Lacibacter sp. H407: one gene and its partner. The protein of the gene in region 1 interacts with the protein of each later gene in a pairwise test. Links are inferred from orthologs where the notes say so. Each region holds a gene or a part of one and is shown on either strand. Other genes may lie near its edges.

What was found.
Region 2: the proteins of gyrA (region 1) and gyrB interact in binary tests that used the Escherichia coli proteins (3 or more experiments, as listed by UniProt). The link is inferred for Lacibacter sp. H407 from one-to-one orthologs.

What each region holds. Positions count from the first base shown.
Region 1 is NZ_JBBKTU010000001.1:3,968,598-3,980,250, forward strand. What follows is about bases 3,189-6,305. They hold gyrA (DNA gyrase subunit A), read right to left. Parts: upstream 5,958-6,305; coding sequence 3,420-5,957; downstream 3,189-3,419. Other genes in these bases: WG989_RS17120 (hypothetical protein), read right to left, coding at 3,189-3,319; WG989_RS17130 (DUF6089 family protein), read right to left, coding at 6,110-6,305. In the rest of the region: WG989_RS17105 (GSCFA domain-containing protein), read left to right, coding at 1-286; WG989_RS17110 (hypothetical protein), read left to right, coding at 390-947; WG989_RS17115 (HD domain-containing protein), read right to left, coding at 1,369-1,968; more of WG989_RS17120, read right to left, coding at 2,054-3,188; more of WG989_RS17130, read right to left, coding at 6,306-6,997; WG989_RS17135 (tryptophan 2,3-dioxygenase family protein), read left to right, coding at 7,169-8,224; WG989_RS17140 (cryptochrome/deoxyribodipyrimidine photo-lyase family protein), read left to right, coding at 8,335-9,798; WG989_RS17145 (alpha-amylase family glycosyl hydrolase), read right to left, coding at 10,001-11,359; WG989_RS17150 (cysteine desulfurase family protein), read right to left, coding at 11,457-11,653. UniProt on the Escherichia coli protein: A type II topoisomerase that negatively supercoils closed circular double-stranded (ds) DNA in an ATP-dependent manner to maintain chromosomes in an underwound state.
Region 2 is NZ_JBBKTU010000001.1:522,685-534,174, reverse strand. The notes cover bases 2,736-5,689. They hold gyrB (DNA topoisomerase (ATP-hydrolyzing) subunit B), read right to left. Parts: upstream 5,235-5,689; coding sequence 3,237-5,234; downstream 2,736-3,236. Other genes in these bases: WG989_RS02265 (helix-turn-helix domain-containing protein), read left to right, coding at 5,502-5,689; WG989_RS02275 (hypothetical protein), read right to left, coding at 2,850-3,047; WG989_RS02280 (hypothetical protein), read left to right, coding at 2,736-2,765. Outside these bases: WG989_RS02290 (outer membrane beta-barrel protein), read left to right, coding at 1-1,465; WG989_RS02285 (DUF4870 domain-containing protein), read left to right, coding at 1,619-1,984; more of WG989_RS02280, read left to right, coding at 2,109-2,735; more of WG989_RS02265, read left to right, coding at 5,690-6,437; WG989_RS02260 (TonB-dependent siderophore receptor), read left to right, coding at 6,571-9,018; WG989_RS02255 (PepSY-associated TM helix domain-containing protein), read left to right, coding at 9,120-10,400; hemL (glutamate-1-semialdehyde 2,1-aminomutase), read right to left, coding at 10,433-11,490. UniProt on the Escherichia coli protein: DNA gyrase negatively supercoils closed circular double-stranded DNA in an ATP-dependent manner to maintain chromosomes in an underwound state.

The DNA of each region.
Region 1 (11,653 bases):
GTTTTACGACATTGATCTGGCACATCCAAACTATACAGCCACGCAATTTGTGATGGAAAAATTTTCTGACTATGCTTTCCGTGAACCAACCAACCAACTGATCAAAGAGATCCGCCAGATCGTAACAGCACGCAATCACAAACCATTTCATCCGGGCTCAAAACAGCACCAACAATTCCTCCAACAGCACCTTGAACTGGCCGTACGGCTGCAAGCCGAGCATTCATATCTGCATCTATCTGAAGAAGTTAGCAATTTCCGGCAGCAACTTTTATCGTATAATTAATATTATGTTAAGCGCCCACGTCACACGCAATCCAAAAGACCCACGCACTCGTGGGAACTACAACTACTCTGCACTATATTTAAGGCGAAACTAAAACTACTTTATGAAGGAACATGCAAAGTTCGGCTTAGGCGCATCGTTGCTGAGGACTAAAAAACTTATTGATTTAGATTTCTTGCAAAAAAGGGAAAATATCAAATCCCCTTTCTATACATCCGTTTTTATCGAGGTTCTTGTTAATCTCAACCACATACTTCAATTCTGCCGACATGAAGAAAACGGATTTGAATTGAGTGGCTTTTTTAATGAAGATATTCCAGTTTTTACTACTAAGAAAGATAAGAACTCATACAACGATGCTGTAAGTCTAATAAGATTCATGAGAAACGTAGCATGTCATACAGATTCGGATTACAGAATCACAAAAAACGACAAACTATTTTCATTCGTTTTCGTTACAAAAGGAAATGAAAGCGCCCCGATTGAATTGCAGCATTGTAAATATGATGATGATATAGCGGCTGTTTTTGGCGACCACTTTATTTACATCAATCGGCATATTGTAAAATCCTATGAAAGAGTTTACGAGATAATATTATCAGATAAGAGATTTGGCCTTTACAAGAAACTGGCGGAGGTCGCCTTTAATGCCAAGAAATAACTCTTTATTGTAATAGGTTTGAAAATCATCAAACAGTTGCCTAACAAATTCATTCTCTAATTTGTCAAGTTCAGAAACTCCGTTAGAGGCATCGTTCGATGCCTCGTTCTTAATATCAGTATTATTTAGATTTTCATCCACCCCAAAGTTTTGAGGCCTAGAAATACACAAGGGCTACGCCCTATTTCCCTAACGTCTTTTGTCTTACGTGTTCGCCATCCGAAACGTCTTTGTTTTATTCAACTTACAAATCCGTTTCCACAAATTCAACCGCTTAGACATAATATTGAGTTATCAGATTGTCGTACCGCTTATTCCAACCCGCCGTGGGAAGTCATAAGCTACATAAAAACAAAAAGTCGCCCACTAAGAGCGACAATCTTATAACAAATTTTTATGTTAAACAGCTGGCCGAGAACTTTCACGAGCACATTTGCTGCTTCTCGATAATGAACAATATAATGCTATCCAGTTCAACCCCGGCCCTGTTCATAGCATCCATTATTTCAGCCCTGTTTACGTTGGCTGCAAAGCTTTTTTCTTTCAATCTTTTTTTCACTCCTTTCAGTTCCATGCCGGCATAACCTTCGGGACGCATCAGACTGTATGCATGGATCAGTCCGCTGAGTTCATCGAAGGCATACAGAATTTGATCCATTCTTGTTACAGGTTCTACTCCAAAATGATTCGGTCCATGGCTGGCAATGGCTCTGATAATTTCCGGATCCGTTTGCCGTGCTTCCAACTCTTCAATGATCTTTTTACAATGCTGCTCGGGCCATTGATCCCAATCGGCGTCATGCAGCAAGCCGGCCATTTCCCAGCGCCATTGATCGGCTTCCGGAAGCTGTTCTTTTTCAGCCGCCCAACATTTCATTAAATGCGCCACCTGTTTCATATGGAGCTGTAGTCGTTCATTCTTTACCCAATCTGCAAGCAGATCGTATGCATCTTCCCGACTCATAACATTGCCTGCATTTTTCGAATCTCCAAATATTGTTCTGTTCAATAATAACGACATAGCCAATTCTTCTTTGTTTGAATTAAATGTAATGAAAAAGGCTGTCCGTACGGACAGCCTTTCAGGTAATTCTATACAACCGGGCTTATTGATTCAATGCCTGGTATTTTGTATCGTATTCTTTTTCTTTGTCTTTGTTACCAAGAAAGCGATGAACTTCTGTTAACAGATACAAGGTTGACTTGTATTCATTTTTTGTACGCTTGTCTTTCATTTGATCAGCCGTCATAGCAGAATAGATTGCGTTGGTACGATCAAGCGGAGCAATCGCTTCTTTCATACGATCTTCCATTTTCTTTTTCATATCGTTGCGCTTCTGTACATCGGCCGGTGCAGAACCCTTCACTTTCTTGATTTCTTCCTGAATAAAGGCAGCTTCGTTGAAATGTGTTTTACCCATCAACAAATGTGCTTCCGGTTTTTTAGGATCAATTTCAATGGCTGTATTCAGACTTGAGATCAATTTTTCAAAGTAAACTGTTTTCTGCTCAGGCGTTGCTTTTGTATCCATGTAGAGCCAGTTGAAAATTTCTGCAGCATAATCGTAACGTACATCATAATCTTTTGGATCAATTGCTACGATCTGCTCATACTTATTGAAAATGGTAACGGGATCTGCATCTTCTTTACGCATTTTATCAAGATCCAGTCTGTCGTAATAAGTATCTTTTGGATAGAGAGCACGACCCATATCTGCGTATTTCTTTGCCAGTGCTTCGTTCTTATTTGTGTTGTGGTGATACGTTAAGTAACGGTAGCAAACATCATAGCCTTCGCCACCAATATTTGCATCACAAATTTTTGTAAAGAACGATACAACTTCTTCTTTGTTTTCCAACTGCATGGCAGCAGCACCTGCATAATAATAAAGAATGGTATCTACTTCGCTGAGTGCCCATTTGTTTTTGAAAATGAAACGTCCCACTTTATCAGCATTCTTATAACCATCCAATGCAGCCTGGTAGTTACCGCTGTTATACGATTGGTTAGCTTCCTTTTGCATTTCAAGGTAGTTTTCAAAAACCGGATACTGACGTGTCATCATAAACACTTCCGATTGTTTTGGATCGAGTTCCATTGCTTTTTCATATGCCTGGAATGATTGCATCCATGCATCCGGCACAGTTGCTTTTAAATTGGCATCTTTTGCGATTTGTCCATAGATCAATCCTTTATAATACCAAGCCTCCCAATTCTTCTGTTCTTTTTCATTGGCCAATGCAAGGTCAACCGATTCTTTGGCCTTTGGCCAGTCTTTCTTGTCGAAAAAATTACGCACCTTCTTAATATCCTGTGCGGATAAACCGAGGCAAAACATTACAGCAATCGCTGCGAAAAGAAATTTTTTCATCTCCTTATTTTTTGTTGTTTTTATTGTAAGATGTTGAACACCATAAACTGATCGTTTTTAATTTATGGCTCATTCCAGGTTTCGCTTTTACTATTTTTAATTAGTCCTGTACATCAGATGGTTCAACCGGTACTTCCGTTGCATCCTCTTCGTCCGGCTCATCCATACGGGTAATGGCTGCAATTTCATCGCCTTCATCTACCCTGATCAGTTTCACACCTTGTGTAGCCCTGCCTTGTTCGCTGATCTGGTTTACCTTCATACGAATGGTGATGCCACTTTTACAACTGATCATCAGATCTTCTTTCTCCGTTACTTCGAGCATCCCAACCAACGGACCGGTTTTGTCGGTTACATTGATCGTCTTCACTCCTTTCCCTCCCCTGTTGGTCATGCGGTATTCATCGATCGGCGTACGCTTACCGTATCCTTTTTCACTCACAACTAAAACGGTTCTGGAAGTATCATCCTTATTTACACAAATCATACCAACCACTTCATCGTTATCATCATCCACTTCAATACCGGCTACACCAATGGCTCCACGGCCCGTTGGTCGCACTTTTGCTTCAGGGAAACGAATAGCACGACCACTCTTCACTGCCATCATGATCTCACTGTTGCCATCGGTCATTTTTGCTTCCAGTAATTGATCACCTTCATTAATGGTAATTGCATTTACACCGGTTGCACGACGTCTGCTGAAGTCTTCCAACAATGTTTTCTTGATGATACCCTTCTTTGTACAAAGTACAATGTAATGATTCTTCACAAATTCTTCATCATCCAGGTTGGCCACGTCAATAATTGCACGCACCTTATCATCCGGTGGCAATTGCATCATATTCTGGATAGCACGTCCTTTACTTGTTTTATCACCTTCCGGAATTTCATAACTCTTCATCCAGTAACATCTTCCCTTTTCAGTAAAGAATAATAATGTATGATGGGTAGATGCAACAAAGAGATGTTCTACATAATCTTCTTCTCTTGTTTTACTGCCGATGGCTCCACGTCCGCCTCTGCGTTGCTGACGATATTCAGTTGCAGAAGTACGCTTGATATATCCATGATGTGAAATGGTGATCACCACATCTTCTTCTTTGATGAGATCTTCAATACGCACTTCATTATCCAGGTACGTAATTTCTGTTCTGCGCTCGTCGCCAAACTTATCTTTGATCTCTAATAATTCTGTTTTAATTAATTCATAACGCATAGGTTCATTTGATAAGAGTTCATTCAAATGATTGATCAACTTCATCAGTTCATCATATTCATTCTTGATCTTATCACGCTCCATGCCGGTTAAACGTTGCAAACGCAATTCAAGAATTGCTTTGGCCTGTATTTCATCGAGGCCCCAACCTGCATTGATCAGATTTTCTTTTGCCACATCAGGAGTTGCAGAACTGCGGATGAGTGCGATCACTTCATCAAGATGATCCAGTGCAATGAGATAGCCCAATAAAATATGTGCCCGTTCCTGTGCTTTGCGTAATTCGTATTTCGCACGGCGAACCACCACTTCATGACGGAATTCAACAAACTCAGAAATAAGATCTTTTAAATTGAGTGTACGTGGCCGTCCTTTTACCAATGCCACGTTGTTGATACCGTACGATGTCTGGAGTTCAGTGTATTTAAACAGTTGATTGATGATGACGTTTGCAACTGCATCACGTTTCAGATCAACAACAATACGTGTACCTTCTTTCTGGTTACTTTCATTGTTTACATGAACAATACCTTCGATCACTTTTGTATTTACAAGCTGACCGATCTTATCCGTCAACGCATCCCGGTTTACCTGGTAAGGAACTTCGGTAATAATGATCTGTTCACGACCACTTGTTTTTGTTTCAACCGTTAACTTACCACGCAACACTACCCGTCCACGTCCAAAATGAAAACCTGCTTTGATACCTTCCATTCCAAAGATGGTACCTGCTGTTGGAAAATCGGGTGCTTTTACAAACTGCATCAATTCATCGATGGTGATCTCACGGTTATCGATATACGCAATACAACCATCAATTACTTCACCAAGATTGTGCGGCATCATGTTCGTGGCCATACCAACAGCAATACCGCTGGAGCCATTCACCAATAATTGAGGAATACGTGATGGAAGTACAGATGGTTCCGATTCTGAATCATCAAAGTTGTTCTGGAAATCGACTGTTTCTTTATCAATATCATCCAGCATGCTTTCCGTCATACGTTGCATACGCACCTCCGTATAACGCATGGCCGCCGGGCCATCACCATCCTGGTTACCAAAGTTACCTTGTCCGTCAACCAATCTGTAACGCATACTCCACTCCTGTGCCATACGCACCATTGCATCGTACACGGAACTGTCACCATGCGGATGGTATTTACCTAACACTTCACCCACAACTCTTGCACTCTTTTTGTAGGCTTTGTTGTAGTTCAATCCCAGTTCTTTCATCGCAAAAAGAATACGACGGTGAACGGGTTTTAATCCATCTCTTACATCAGGTAAAGCACGACCAACGATTACCGACATCGAATAATCGATGTAGGCCGTTTTCATTTGCTCTTCGATATTAACGGGAATTATGCGGCCATTTCTATCCGGGCCGTTTTCCATTGCATTTTCAATTTGATCCATAGCTTATTTTGTGCCTTAAAATGAGGCGGCCAAAGATACCGAAAAGCAAGGGGAACAAAGCAGAAACCCAGCCTTTATTTTGACTGTTTTTCAACAATTTACTGCCGTTTGTGGATAAGAAAAACGAGATAGAAAATAAGTAAAAAATGGGGTTAGAAAACATTGGTTGGGCAACCTAATCCGGAGCGGCGTTTTCCACCAAAACGACTGCCACTTCCTGCACCTGATCGATCGCCTCCTGTTAAGCGGTACGTGAGTGTAAGACCAAGAAAATAGTAGTTGTCTTTGTATTGCGGACTGCCTCTTTTTTCAAGATCTACCGGATAGGGATCGTTTGAATGTGTTGGTAACTCGGGTGTGCGGAACGCCATTTCAACTGCTTTTGGACCACGTGCCAGTAACAATGCATTTTGATCGATATAGGAACGGCTTACATCATCCATGTAATCTGTAAACGTTTTGCGATATCCAAATTCAAGCCCCACATCAACCCTGTCGGTTAAAACCATACGCACACCCACTCCAAAAGGAACGGCAAATTGAGTGAGACTGTAAGGCTGCCTGTCGGGATAACCAGCCACACCTTGTCCTTCAGTTGAAAGTGGTTTCAGAAATACTTTGTTCCCTCCCTGATCAAATGCATATGGATTGTTATAAAACCCTCCCAGCCCGCCAAAGACATATGGCGAAAAAACCCGGTTATCCATACCAAGGAAATGATATTCGGCTCCGGCATGGAGTTCAATAATATTGGTTTGGAAACTGAGATTACGCAACTGGTTGGCCGGATTGGCTTGAAAGCGATCTTCGGCTCCCACTTTAGCCACATGCAATCCGCCACGTAACATCACAAAAGGATTGATATCATAACTGGCCCATAAGCCAATTGAATAACGGGCTTGTTGAAACGTAAGTGCTTTGTCTTGCAGATCGCCGCTATAATTTGCGAGCCCACCAAACAGATTCAAACGCAAGTCCTGGGCAATTGAGAAAACACTAACTGTAACGGCGAAAATTGATAAGATCAGTTTCTTTTGCATGATTGTTTTGTTTTGCAAAAATAGAGCCAGTCTTACATGAGGTCGGAGATAAATGAAACGAACGGACTTACTTAAATCGTATGCAAGTTAGCAGATTGCTGTTGTTTTTTGTAATTGGCAGAAGTTCACTGAAAAATCTTTAACCTTGCCGCATATTAAATTGATTGCATTATGAAACCCGATAACGGCCAATACTACCCTTCTTATTTGCGGCTCGAAAGTATACTCGATAGTCAGCATCCCTTAAGTTTTGCAGAAGGACAGGAACCGGCGCATGATGAAATGCTGTTCATCATTATTCATCAGGCGTATGAACTTTGGTTTAAACAGATCTTGTTTGAACTGGACTTTGTAAAAAAGGTATTCAGTAAGGAAAAGGTGGATGATAACAGTGAAGACCTGAACCTTTGCCGCCATCGTCTGCAACGGGTAACACGCATACTTGCCTTGCTGAACCAGCAGGTAACGGTATTGGATACAATGACGCCACTCGACTTTCTTGAATTCAGGAACCTGCTTACTCCTGCCTCCGGTTTTCAAAGCAAGCAGTTTCGTTTAATTGAAGCAACGCTCGGGTTGAAGATGGAAAAGCGTCATCAACAGGATTATTACAAACGCACCAACGAAGGAGGCTTTGCACAAAAAGATTTTGATGAGATCAATTCCATTGAAACCTCTTCTACCATTCTTCAACTGGTGAATCAATGGCTGGAGCGGATGCCTTTTTTTGATGACAAATTCTGGCAGAGTTATAACAACGTATATCCTGCTACGCAAATGCATCCATTCTGGAATGATTACCGTTCGATTTATCAAAACAGCCTGACCGAAAGGGAACAACACAAGCTGTCCGATTTTGATGCACAGTTCATTGCAGAAAAACAAGCTGATGGATCGTTCAGTGATGCAGCGATGCGAAGTGCATTGTTCATTATGCTGTATCGTGACTTTCCGGTTTTTCAAACTTCGTTTCAAATACTTGATACCTTAATTGAAATTGATCATTGGCTGGCAGGCTGGCGACATAAACATTATGTAATGGTGCGGCGTATGATCGGCATGCGTGTGGGCACAGGTAACACAACCGGTGCAGGTTACCTGGAAGGTGCGGTTCAACAGCATTATATATTTAAAGACCTCGCTGCTTTGTCAACCTATTTGATTGAACGGAAACGATTACCAAAGTTGCCGGATGAATTGATTAAGGCGTTGGGGTTTCTGAGTTGATACTGATTCATAAAATAAAAATTGGAATCAAACCACCTGATGGGATGATGCAAGTATTTACTCTGGGAAAAGTTTGTAAACAAAATACATTCTGTTTTGTTGCTTGATGGATGCAGGAATTGATCAATATTGTTTGGTTTAAAAAGGATCTTAGACTTACTGATCATGCTCCATTGGCCGCTGCTGTGAAAAACGGTTTACCTGTATTGTTGCTTCATTTCTTTGAACCTGGCTTGATGGGTGCTGCCGACAGTGATGAACGGCACTGGCGTTTCATTTATGAATCAATTGAAGAAATAAAAGCAAAGCTTCATTACAATCAAATTCACTTCTATTCGCTCCATGCCGAAGTAATACCTGTACTTCAGGAATTAAAAAGCATTTACAATATCAAAGCTGTTTTTTCACATGAAGAAACCGGAAATGCCATCAGCTACGAACGGGATAAAGCAGTTGCTGTTTTTTGTAAGCAACACAACATACAATGGATAGAGCATCCAACCAACGGCATCATACGCGGTTTAACAAATCGTAAAAACTGGAGTGAACGATGGACGGAAACCATGACGTCAGCAGAGCACACGGTGGAGCTCTCTGCAATTCAAGCAGTGCAACTACCAGCATCGTTTGATGTGCATGATGCTTGTGAAACACTCCCAAAAAATCTGACAAAAAGGAATCCGTTGTTTCAGCCAGGTGGAGAAACCGCAGCCTGGCGTTATCTGCATTCGTTTCTAAACGAACGCTACGTTACTTACAGCAGGCATATATCAAAACCGGAAGAAAGCAGAAAAAGCTGCAGCCGCATTTCGCCTTATTTAACATACGGCAATGTGAGTATGAAACAGGTATATCAGGCAACAGTAAAAGCGGCACAAGAAACATCGTATAAACGACCGCTGCATTTTTTTACCGCCCGTCTTCACTGGCATTGCCATTTCATTCAAAAATTTGAAAGCGAATGCCGCATGGAATTTGAAAACCTGAACAGAGGTTTTGATGTGATTCGTACAGAAGTCAATGAAGAATATCTGAAGGCATGGAAAAACGGCGTAACCGGTGTTCCGTTGATTGATGCCTGTATGCGTTGCGTTACGCAAACCGGCTATCTTAACTTTCGTATGCGCAGTATGCTGGCTTCATTTCTAACACATCATTTGTGGCAACCCTGGCAAGCGGGTGCGGCCCATTTAGCCAGGCAGTTTTTAGATTACGAGCCGGGCATTCATTATCCGCAATTTCAAATGCAGGCGGGAACCATGGGTGTGAATACCATTCGCATTTACAATCCGGTGAAGCAAGGGAAAGATCATGACCCTGAAGGTTTCTTCATAAGAAAATGGATACCCGAATTAATAGAAGTGCCTGTTGAGTTTATCCATGAACCTTGGTTGATGAGCAGTATGGAACAACAATTACATAAGCTGCAATTAGGTGTTGACTATCCCCTCCCGATTATTGATGTGCATGCAGCTGCGGCTTTTGCAAGGAAACATTTATGGGATACGAAAAAGTCGAAACCTGTTATTCATGATAATAAACGTGTGTTGGAAAAACATACGAAACGAAAGTGAACTATACACACTTTAAAAAATGAGTTGTACCACTACAAGTGAAACAAAAAGAATTAAAAGAAAATAACCAGTCCAAAAATTTCTATTCTTCTTTTCATCAATCAAATGATCACTATACTTTCCACGAAAACCGGACAGCAGCCAAAATGCAAACCCTCCAGTCATCATTGGAATTAAATATGCAATTGGTTTATCTCCCATTTTAGTAGCTATAAACCAAATACCCCCACGGCGCTAATGCAAAACTTTGTCCGTCGGTGAGCTGTTCTTTTTTATCAACAAATACATTTTGTGCTTCACCGGCAATTGTGCCCTGCACTGTAAATGTTTGTGGTTTGTTTGAAAGGTTGAGTAACACCAACACTTTCTTTCCACCTTTCTCTCTTGTGTAAGCAAATACTGCATCATCATTGGAAGATTGCAACTTGGTATACGCTGCATCTACTGCCAACGCAGGTGTGTTTTTACGCAGTGCCAATAATGTTTTATAAAACGGTGCACGTTGAAATTTGCCGAATGAAATGGTGTCTTTGTAGAAAAAAGAAATCGAATCCAGAAACGGTTCTTCCTGTCCGCTGTAAATTAATGGCAATGTATTTTTCCATGTTTGTGATAACACAGCAAACGGTGCATGTACTGCACCGGGCATGGTGGCATAGTCGGCTTTGTTCCAGCTGTTCTCATCGTGATTGCTGGTGAAATACATTTTAATATAGTTGGGCGGATAACTTTCATCCAAATGACGGATCACTGTGTCCAACACTTTTGCACTCACTTCTCCATTGGCAACTTTTTTCATCTTTGCAAATCCATCCCAGCCATAGCTGGCATGAAAGCCTGCATCATGCAACCAGGCTACATCACCTTCAGCCAATAAAAATATATCAGGCTTTACTGTTTTCAACTCTGTAATGCATCGTTGCCAGAAACTGCGGGGTGCTTCTGCTGCCACATCGCAACGAAATCCATCAATATTTGTTTCTGTTAACCAAAACTTCATTGCATTGATCATACTGTCGTGTAATAATGGATTCCAATAGTTGAGATCACGTGTATCACTCCAGTCGAATGCATATGCAAATTGTCCGTCTTTATTTTTCAGAAAAAAATCTGGGTTCGATTGCATCCAACGATTGTCTGCGCCTGTATGGTTGGCAACCCAATCCGTAATCACTTTAAAGCCCAGTTCGTGTGCTTTGTTCACCAGATTTTTCCAATCTTCTATTGTTCCAAACTCCGGATTCACCGCTGTGTAATCGGCCACTGCATAATAACTTCCCAATTCACCTTTGCGATCAACTTTGCTGATGGGTGTAATGGGCATGAACCAGAGAATCTCTGCGCCCATTTCTTTTAGCCTCGGCAAGTGAGCCTCGAAGGCTTTAAATGTTCCCTCCGGTGTGTATTGCCTTACGTTCACTTCATAAATATTCGACTGCAAAACATAGTCCGGAACAGCAGGTGAAATGGTTCCCGTTGTTTTCTTTTCGACCGTTGTTGTACATGAATTAAGTAAAAGAAATGCAGCGGGTGCAACAAGCAATAGTTGGCGGAGGGTCATATGCAAAAATTTAGAAAAGGGAAAGTAAGGACTTTTTTGATATCCTCCCATTTCTGAGTTAGACCTGTTGCAATTTTATTGAAATACTTTTGAACGATCAGATCAACGTTTTCAGTTTCTCAACCACAATATCCACTTCTTCTTTTGTATTGTATTTGCTGAAAGAGAAACGAACAGGAATTTGATTGGGGTTGCTGTTGATGGCACGAATTACATGTGAACCTTGTTGTGCACCACTGGTGCAGGCGCTGCCACCCGATGCACAGATGCCCTCCATATCCAGATTCATCAACA
Region 2 (11,490 bases), 3.4 Mb from region 1 along the record:
TTACAGCAATCGTTCAACTGCAACGAAGAGAGAGTTTAATGCAACAGGTGTGCAAGGCGGCTTCAAATATTTATTTCCGAAAGAAGGAGAAGAGTTGACAGGCGATTTCAATATTTTTAGTGGAACAAACACTAACAGTCTTAATTACAATACTGGTATCTATACGTCAGATGGAGGTACAAAAACAGGAACGTTGTTGCAGCAGATCCTTGGTAACGGCACTAACAACTTTATTACCATTCAAACAGATTATGTAAAACCGTTTGGTAAAGCTGGTAAAATCGAAACTGGTGCAAGGGTGCAGTTGCGAACAATGACGAATAACCAGGAAAATTACATGTTAAATAACTCTACAAACGAGTATGTAGTGATCCCAAACGCAACAAGTAATTACAAAAACAAAGACAATGTGTATGCTGCTTATCTTTCGGTAGGTAATCAGATAAATAACTTCGGTTATAAGGTCGGTTTACGTGCAGAAAGTTCTGACTACACTGGTGAGTTAACTGATACCAAACAAACTTTCAGCAATAAGTACCCGTTGAGTTTATTTCCTTCGTTGTTCTTAAGTCAGAAGTTGAGTGATAAACAAGAGTTGCAATTCAGTGTAACACGGCGAGTAAACCGTCCGTTCTTTATGCAGGTGATTCCATTTATTGATTCAACTGATCAATTGAACTGGAGCAGAGGTAATGCAGCATTGAAGCCTGAGTTTACGAATTCAGCAGAAGTATCTTACTCAAAAAGTTTCAAAGGAGGGAATATGCTTTTGGTTTCAGCATACTACAAATACAGCACTAATTTAATTACACGTTTCCTCGATACAGTTACATTGGCATCCGGAGAAAAACGTCCATTGAGTACATATCAGAATGCACAATCAAGCCAATCCTATGGTATTGAATTCACCACACAGAACACCGTTACAAAATGGTGGGATCTGAATTCAAACCTCAACATTTATAATTCAAAGATCAATACAGACAATATTACAGGTACATCACAAGCTGCTATGTGGAGCTGGTTTGCAAAGCTGAACAATAACTTTAAGCTACCTGCTGATTTTAAACTGCAGTTATCAGCTACGTATCAATCAAAAACAAATTTACCGGTGAACCAGAATAGTGGTATGGGTGGTCCGCCGATGGGTGGTGGTGCACAAAGTGCAGCGCAAGGTTATATTAAAGCGAACTATGGTATTGATGCTGCTATTTCAAAAAGCTTCCTCAAGAACAAAGCAGCAACAGTAACCTTTAACGTAAACGATATTTTCGGAACAAGAAAGTTCGATCAGTATTCGGCAAGTTCATTCTACATCCAGAACAGCTACCGGTTAAACGATGTGCCGATGTTCCGTATCAACCTTGCTTACAAGTTCGGGCAAATGGATATGTCGCTCTTCAAGCGTAAAAATATGAAAGCCGAAAGCGAAGGTTCGCAAGGCGCTATGCAGGGAATGCAGTAAGATGATAGATTGATGAGATGTTCAACCCTGTGTACTTGTTGCGCAGGGTTCTTTTTTATATGTAAAACGAAATTTTAATCTTATTTTTAAGTGTACAAAGTCGTTGTTTCTTCCATCTTTAACCGATCATTTTCAAACATTAAACCTTCATTCATGGAACAAAACTTTGCAAATTCAGGCGAGATCAGGTACGCACAGGTAAGCAGCGACGAACGATCCATCGCTATTCTTACACATGTATTATCGATCTTCTTTTCCATCATCCCCGCTTTAATTATTTATCTCGTAAAAAAAGATGAATCACGTTATGTGGGTGAACATGCGAAAGAAGCATTGAATTTCGGGATCAGCATGTTCATTTACTGCATCATCTGCATACCATTGATCTTTTTAATTATTGGTATTTTCCTGTTGATCGCTATCGGGATAGGTTCGCTCATCCTCTATATTATTGCAGCGGTAAAAGCGGCCGACGATGTGTTGTATCGCTATCCTTTTACCATCCGTTTCATCAAGTAGTTTTACTTTTTTTAAGTTAATTCATTGATAAAGGCTTTCATAAACGAAAGCCTTTATTAATTTTGGTATTCCAATTGTTCCAATTCTATGACACATTGTATTATTCAATAAAAACCGAAACTTTATGAAACAAGTTCTACTCTTGATTTCTCTCTCACTACTGATCAATTCCTGTGCAAGGAAAAAAATGATGGAAAGGGTACAGCAATACAACATCCGCACCATCGCTATTCTCCCGGCACAACTCGAAGTAACAGGTAACATTCCAAAGAAATTAACACCTGAACAGGTGCAGGAGATCATCAACAGAAACACTGTTTTTCTGAACCGTGCATTATACATTGATCTGGTGCAGTATGTTGATACCCGCCTTCGTCGTTATTCGCAGGTACAATTCCAAAGTTCAGAGCGTACAAAAAAACTTTTGGAAGAAAAAGGGATTACTGATTCTGCTTCCTGGCAAATGGATCCAATGGAGCTTTCAAAAATACTGGGTGTTGATGCAGTGGTATCAACCAAAGTAACACAAAATCATATTCTCAGTGATGAAGTAGCGTTAGGTGTTGATGTGGTAGGCGGAATCCTTAATCGCACCATTCCCGGCATTGGTGTTCCTACTGGTATGGCCCGCACAAGCGATATGTTTGTGAGCAGCGCATTGGTACGTGATGGGTATACGGTATGGAGCACACGCTTTACCAATCAAACCGATTGGAACTATCCGTTTCAACAATCCATTCAAAGTGTAACAAGAGCGATAGCAAGAAGATTTCCGCTGTAAGTTTAGCTGTTAATAAAAATTACGACAATAAAAAAGTCGCCCTGCTTTCAAAACAGGGCGACTTTTTTTATGGATAGAATCAGATTAATCCCAACCTTTCTTTGCAGTTCCGGCAGCGATAGCAGCAAGTGCTTTTGCTTCACCTAACAAAGCAGTAAGCTTGTTACCTTTTCCATCATCACCTTTAGCAATGTATCCGCCTTTTGCAGTACGCTCAACAACTGCATTCTGGATAGGAACATTTTTTTCTTTCGTTTTTACATTATACGCTGTTAATTGCATAGTTTAATTTTTTTGGGGGTTAGTTAAAAATCCGGCCTCCGGTTCAGGCTAAAGTACAGATTTTCGCCAAAAACGGGCCAAAATGCTTTCCACAAGATATTAGTCATTGAAAATCAACGAAAAAGCGGCCCAAAGGCCGCTTCTATCTCAAAATAATCAGATTCATTTCCCCCTGAAACAGCCTGAAACTTATACGTCGATATTGGCGTATTTCGCATGTGTTTCAATAAACTCTCGGCGTGGGGCCACCTCGTCGCCCATCAACATGCTGAACACACGGTCGGCTTCTGCAGCACTTTCAATCGTTACCCGCTTCAATGCACGGGTGCCGGGATTCATCGTGGTTTCCCATAACTGATCAGCATTCATTTCACCCAAACCTTTGTAACGCTGTACGCCTACGCTGTCTTCCTTGCCTGCTCCAAACTGAAGTACAAATGCTTTGCGTTCTTCTTCGTTCCAAGCATACGCCATGTCTTTTCCTTTCTTTACCTGGTATAACGGCGGCTGTGCAAGATAGAGATAGCCTTGTTCAACAATAGCTGTCATATAGCGGAAGAAGAAAGTGAGGATCAATGTGGCGATGTGACTACCATCCACGTCGGCATCCGTCATGATAATGATCTTATGATAACGAAGCTTACTGATGTCTAATGCTTTTGGATCTTCCGGTGTGCCCATCTTTACGCCAAGGGCAGTAAACATGTTGCGGATCTCTTCGTTGTCGTAGATCTTGTGTTCCATTGCTTTTTCAACGTTGAGGATTTTACCTCTCAACGGTAGAATAGCCTGGAAGCTACGGTCACGGCCTTGCTTGGCAGTACCGCCCGCCGAATCTCCTTCGACTAAATATAATTCGCAACGTTCAGGATCACGATCAGAACAATCGGCCAGTTTACCGGGTAACCCGCCACCGCTTAAAACGGTTTTACGTTGCACCAGTTCACGTGCTTTTTTTGCTGCTGCTCTTGCCTGTGCTGCCAGAATAATTTTTTGAACGATGTTCTTTGCTTCACGTGGATTTTCTTCGAGATAAGCCTCAAGCGTACGGCTTACGGATGTTTCAACAATACCACTTACTTCACTATTACCAAGTTTTGTTTTTGTTTGTCCTTCAAACTGCGGTTCAGGAACCTTCACCGAAATGATGGCTGTTAAACCTTCACGAAAATCATCACCTTCCACATCTACCTTGGCTCTTTCAAACAGGCCTTCTTTTTTTCCGTACGATGTGAACACCCTGGTGATTGATCTGCGGAAGCCGGTTACATGTGTACCGCCTTCAATGGTGTTAATGTTATTTACGTATGAAAAAATATGTTCACTGTACGAATCATTATACACCATCGCAACTTCTACTGCCACATTGCTCTCTTGGTCGTGGCCATCCATGTAGATCACCAAAGGCAGAAGCGGACTACGCTTTCCGTTCTTCTCGATCAATTCAACAAATTCAGTGATGCCACCTTCGCTGAAAAACGTATTGGTATAGGTTGCGCCATTATCATCTACTTCACGAAGATCGTTGAGGATAATGCGGATGCCCTTGTTCAAAAATGATAATTCACGTAAACGTGCTTCCAGTATTTCTTTCTTGTAAACAGAAGCAGTGAAGATGGTTGTATCGGGCCAGAAATGAACTCTTGTACCTGTAATATCGCTTACACCTGCTTCACGAACGGGATATTGCGGAACACCAATGCGGTACTCCTGCTCAAATATTTTTCCTTCACGTTGAACTGTTACCTGAAGCTTGGATGACAATGCGTTTACACAACTAACACCCACACCATGCAAACCACCGGATACTTTGTAAGAACCTTTGTCGAATTTACCACCGGCATGCAATACCGTCATTACAACTTCAAGAGCAGAACGCTTTTCTTTTGTATGCATGGCAGTGGGAATACCACGACCATCATCCTGCACACTGATGCTGTTATCTTCATGAATGTTTACCGTAATGTTTTTACAGTAACCTGCTAATGCCTCATCAATAGAGTTATCAACCACTTCATACACGAGGTGGTGTAAACCTTTTTCACTGATATCGCCAATATACATGGCCGGTCGTTTACGAACCGCTTCTAAACCTTCTAAAACCTGGATACTGTCGGCGCCATAACCTGCATTTTGTGCTGCTGCGCTCAGGGCTTTTTCCTGTAGATCTGTTAACTCTGTGCTCATATAATGTTTCTCAAAAAATCTGATTGGGAGTGGTGAAAATATATTCGGACAAATGTACGGAAAAGGCAGCGGTTGAAGCGTTTTTGCAACCTGATTTTAGCCCAAGAAATCCACAATTTCCAGCCTGAAAATGAAGTGGTTAAACCGCATTTGGGAATAACTCACAATTGGTTGTTTTTGCATGGCTTAAAGAGCCGATCAAAACATGACAAAACTCTGTCAAATGACAGGCATTTCAGGACGTTACAGCACTTAACTTTGCCGCTGATGCAGCAGTTGAACGATTTACTAACATTGGCACACAAGCACCCGCTCATGACACATGAGCTGGAATTGTTGTTTGAGCAGGAAAAACAGATTCCCGGCTCGGTGCAGTATAGTATTCAACGGTATCAATTACAACAGCAATGGAATATGGAAGATGTGGGCATGCTGGCGTATAATTATGAACCAAAGCTTGCCAAAGACAAAAGTATTGAGCTGCGGTTTTGTATCTCAGGCAACCGGTATTGTACAAACGAGCAATGCACAAACGGTATTTGCAAAAAACAATCGGCTGTATGTAAAGAACCCGTTGCTACGTTTGATGTATTCAGTTTTCGTTATTCAGCAGCTTATCTCAGCCAGTTTGTAAAAGGAAAGACCATCCAGACAAAAAGCGATCAGATCCTTGCATTCAAACAAAAACAATCGTTTTATACCGTTGTAAATCTTTGCAACCGTACAAAAGGAATTCTGGAGAATCTGTTACAGCATAATTACAGCGATACACTCGAAAATATATTTGTCAACAGTCAGTTACAAACATTACTTCTTTATGGTCTTGAATGTTTGGTAGAAGAAAAGCAGGAAGAGACCTTCTCTTGTAAATTTTTGGCGAATGAAGCTGACCGGGAAAAGATCAACATGGCCCGTGAAGTACTGTTGCAACGCATTGGCGATCCCATCACTATTAAAGAACTAAGCCGTAAAGTTGGTACCAATGAATGTTATTTAAAGAAAGGGTTCAAGGAAATGTTTGGTACAACTGTGTTTGATTTTTATCAAAGCCAACGGATGGAACATGCCAAATATCTTTTGTACGATAAAGGACTAAGCGTAACAGATGTAAGTGCAATGCTTGGTTACTCTTCTATTTCACATTTCTCTACTGCGTTTAAAAAGCATACCGGCTTAAAGCCTTGTGAGTTGTTGTTCCGCTAATAACACTCGTAAGTATTTTCCTTTCTTTTATTCTCTTTCCGTTTTGCGTAAATGCTTTTCCTCATTCTGTAAATGATTTGGAATGGCATGATCCAAATTTGCATCTTATAAAAACACATAATACATAAGATCAATGGAACGGAAATTAAGGACCAAACTAATTATTCTCTTTACACTTTTTACATCAACTATATGTGCACAGCAGATTATCAACACCGGATTAACTACAAGTCAGCAAAACAGCCAGGTGACTCCGGGGGTTGCACAGCAAACGATCAAAGGCATTGTTACAACTGTTGATGGGAAGGCTGCAGAACATGTGAGTATTGTATTGAAGGAGATCAATAAAGGAACCATTACACTTGAAGACGGCTCTTACAGAATAGGTAATGTACCGGTTGGCGAATACACCATGATCGTGTCTTTCACAGGCCTTCAAACAATTGAAAAGAAAATACAGGTAACTGAAAACGAAGTGCTCACAAGCAATTTTATCCTAAAGGAAAATGCGAAGGAACTGAATGAGATCGTGATCGCCTATTTCAGAGGCGTGAATGATAGGGCAACCGTGTTTGGCAAATCGGCTATTAAACCAATGGACCTGCCTCAAGCGATTGCATCCGTAAGTGAAGTGGTGATGAAAGATCAGCAGGCGCAACGTTTGAGTGACGTGGTGAGAAACGTAAACGGTGTGTACCTCAGCACAACAAGAGCCAGCACACAGGAAAGTTTTTCGGCAAGAGGTTATGGCTTTTCATCAACCAATATGTTTCGTAATGGTTCAAGGGTTAACAGCGGTGCAATGCCCGAGATCAGTTCATTAGAAAGCGTGGAAATCTTAAAAGGAGGCGCTGCTATTTTATATGGTAATGTATCACCCGGTGGCGTATTGAATATGGTTACCAAAAAACCAAAGTTTGAATTTGGCGGCGAAGTAAGTGTTCGTGCAGGAAGTTTCAACTTGTGGAAACCAACATTTGATGTGTACGGACCCATCAGTAAAAAAGTAGCGTATCGTATAAACGGAACGTTTGAATCAACTGATAGCTACCGGGATAATGTATCATCTGCACGTTATTATATTAATCCTTCTTTCCTTTTCAAGCTTGGTAAAAAAACGGAGCTGATTGTGGAAGGCGATTATTTAAAGCATGATTTTACACCTGATTTTGGTATTGGCTCATTAGGCAATACTGTAATTCCCGATGTGCCACGCTCACGTTTCATGGGAACTGATTGGCAGTATAATATTACACAGCAAAGCACCGCATCTGCAACCATCAAACATGCCTTCAATAACAACTGGCAATTGAGTAGTGTTGTTTCTTATCAAAACTTTGATCGTGATTATTATTCAGTAGAACGGATTCAGGCAAAAGCAAATGGCGACTGGGGACGTCCGCTGGGGCGTATTGATACAAAAGAAAATTATTTTACAGGTCAGGTCAACCTCAATGGAAAATTTAAAACAGGTTCAATTGAACATACCTTTTTAGCTGGTGTGGATGCCGACAGCTACGTGACTGAAACTTACAATTACGATATACAAGGAAAGATCTACGATAGCATTAATATCCTTGATCAAAGTAAATTTGTTCGTCGTACCGATATTCCTGTGGCAACAAGAACAACATTTGTACAAACACCGGTAATCAGAGGAGGTGCTTATGTGCAGGATCTTATCAGTATTACAGAAAAACTTAAATTATTGGCAGGTATCCGTTGGTCGCTTCAGGAATCTGTGCCGTCAACAACCACAAATCTTGTAACAGATGCAATTACTAAAGGGAAGCGTAAAGTTGACAGAGCATTTTCTCCCCGCTTCGGGTTGGTATATCGGGTAAAACCAAATGTATCACTCTTTGGAAGTTATTCGAATTCATTTGCGATCAATACCGGCCTCGATGTATTCAACAATGTTTTGCCGGCTTCAATTATTGATCAATATGAAGTAGGCGTGAAGAATATATTCTTCAAAGGCAAATTAACGGTTAACCTCACAGCTTATAAGATCATCAATAATAATCTTGCACAAACAGCACAGTTCGATCAGAATGGTAATCCGAACAACAACAGCAATCTGAAAGAACTTACAGGACAAACAACCAGCAATGGTATTGAGCTGGATGTTACAGGGCATTTCATAAAAGGGTTGTCAATGATGGCAGGATACAGCTACAACGATATGCGTTACACCAACACGCCTGACAAAACAGGAAGTTATATTGAAGGCGATCGACTGGTAAATATTCCGGCGCATACTGCAAATGCAAGTGCATTCTACACATTTAGCGAAGGAGCCTTGAAGCGGCTGAAGCTGGGTATTGGAGTATTTTACATCGGCGATCGTATTGGTGGATGGAATAATACCCAAGGTCAGGCGCAGAACTATTCCCGTATGATTCCTGTAGAAGCGTTTACAACCGTTGATATAACTGCGGGCTACAGTATCAAGCGTTTTTCTTTACTTGCAAAAGTTTCAAACCTTACAAACGTTTTAAATTACTACGTGCATGAAAATTATAGCATCAACCCAATTGCCCCACGTCAGTTTGTGGCTACGGTTGCCTATAAATTTTAAGCAAGAAAAATAACTAAACAACGTCAAAAAGGGACTCGTAGCAATGCGATCCCTTTTTGACATACTAAACAAATCGTAAAAGAAGATAATCGAGAAAAAAAATGGCCAAAATAACCACACAAAAAACCAGTTGGCAACGAATAAGAAAGTTCTTCAATGACATACATCTCTGGTTGGGACTCAGCAGTGCATTAATTGTAATTGCTGTTTGTTTCAGCGGAACCGTTTATGTGTTCAATACAGAGCTTACTGAAAAAGCAGCGCCGCATTTATACAAAGTACAACCTGTAGCAGGTAAAGAACGTATTCCTGTTGATTCGTTAGTAGAGAAAGTAAAACAGGAAACAGGTGGCACTATAGCAAGTGTAACGATTCCCGCAGAGTTAAACCGTACTTATCAATTCAATGTAAAGAAGAAAGAGGATAGCACAGCAAGAGGTGGTACAACCTATATGGTAAATCCATACACAGGTGCAATTGTTGGTAACTCCAAAGAGAAAAATGGTACAAAAGAATTTATGGGAACGATGTTCAGTTTACATCGTTGGTTGTTGTTGGATAAAGTGAAGAAGCCCATTATCGATGGCGTAGAAAACAGGAAGCTGGGTAGTATGATCACCGGTTGGGCAACCATCATTTTTACATTGGGTTGTATCACAGGTTTGATCATCTGGTTCCCGCAAAAAGTAAGACATTGGCGACAAGGATTAAAAATAAAATGGAATGCAGGATGGAAACGTGTGAATCATGACTTGCACAACAGTCTTGCATTTTATTCATTGATCTTTTTATTGCTGATGGGATTGACCGGTCCGCAATGGTCGTTTGAATGGTACAGAACTGGGTTGCAAAAAACATTGGGTACATATAAGCCGGCTGAAGGAGGAAAAGGAGGAGAACGTAAAGAAGGTGAAGGAAAGAAAGAAGCCGCAGCAGATACAACTGCATTGGCAACTGTTCAATTATCTGTTGCTGATTATGTGAAAGAAGCAGATAAGTTATTAGCGTATAATGGAAATTATGTGATCACTTTGCCTGCAGATGCAGATGCAAAAACAATGATCAGCAAAACAAAGCTTGGCTTTTTTGCTCCTGCTGCTGGTGACAGAATCACCATGGATCCCAAGAATGGGAAAGTGGTGAAGCTGGATATCTTTAAAAAGAAGCCATTTAATGAACGTGTGGCCGGTTCAATTAAAGCGATTCATGTTGGTAACGTATATGGTACGTTTACCAAGATCCTTTATTTCCTCGCTTGTTTGATCGCAACAAGTTTGCCGATCACAGGAACAATGATCTGGTTGAATAAAATGAAGAAGAAAACGAAAAGTAAAAAAGAAGAACCTGTTGTTGCATTAACAGGCGATGAAAAAGTAGCATAACAAAAAGGGGCTGAATTTCAGCCCCTTTTTATTTATAGCTCCTGTAAACTTTCTTTTGTTGCTGCAATGGTCTTATCTAAATCTTCATACGTTAATGCATTGTTGAGGAACCAGCTTTCAAAAGCAGATGGTGGTAAGTACACACCACGCTTCAGCATCGCATGAAAATACTTTTTGAATAACTCGTTGTTGGCTGATGCTGCTGTAGCAAAATCAACCACAGCATGATCGCTGAAGTGAATGCTGATCATTGAACCGAGTTGATTAATGATGTATGGTTGTCCCCATGCTTTTAATACTTCGTTCAACCCATCACGTAAATAGATCGTTTTCTCTTCAAGTTCTATAAAAATAGAAGGATTGTTCTTTAGTTCAGTCAGTAACGTGAAGCCGGCAATCATAGCAATAGGATTACCACTCAATGTTCCTGCCTGGTACACATTTCCCAATGGAGCAATATGCTGCATAATTTCTTTCTTACCACCAAATGCACCTACAGGCATACCGCCGCCGATTACTTTTCCATAAGTAACAAGATCAGCTTTAATACCGAGACGTTCCTGCGCACCACCGGGCGCTAAGCGGAAACCTGTCATCACTTCATCAAAAATGAAAACGATTCCTTCTTCATCACACAACTTTCTTAATCCTTCATGAAAACCAGCCTTTGGTAAAATGCAACCCATGTTCCCTGCAACAGGTTCAACTATGATCGCTGCAATTTCTCCTTTGTGTTCTGCTGCTAATTTTTTTACTGCATCAAGGTCATTATATGCTGCCGTTAATGTATCGTTCGCTACACCTGCCGTTACACCAGGCACTGTTTGAATGTTAAACGTTGCAACGCCACTTCCTGCTTTCACCAAAAATGAATCAGCATGACCGTGATAATGTCCTTCGAACTTGATGATCTTATTTCTTCCGGTATAACCTCTGGCCAAACGAACTGCACTCATACAAGCTTCGGTACCGCTGCTAACCATACGGATCATATCGACGTTTGGTACCATACTCAAAATGAGTTCGGCCATTTCAATTTCCAATTCTGTTGGTGCACCGAACGAAGTTGAATCAAGCGCTTTTTCCTGGA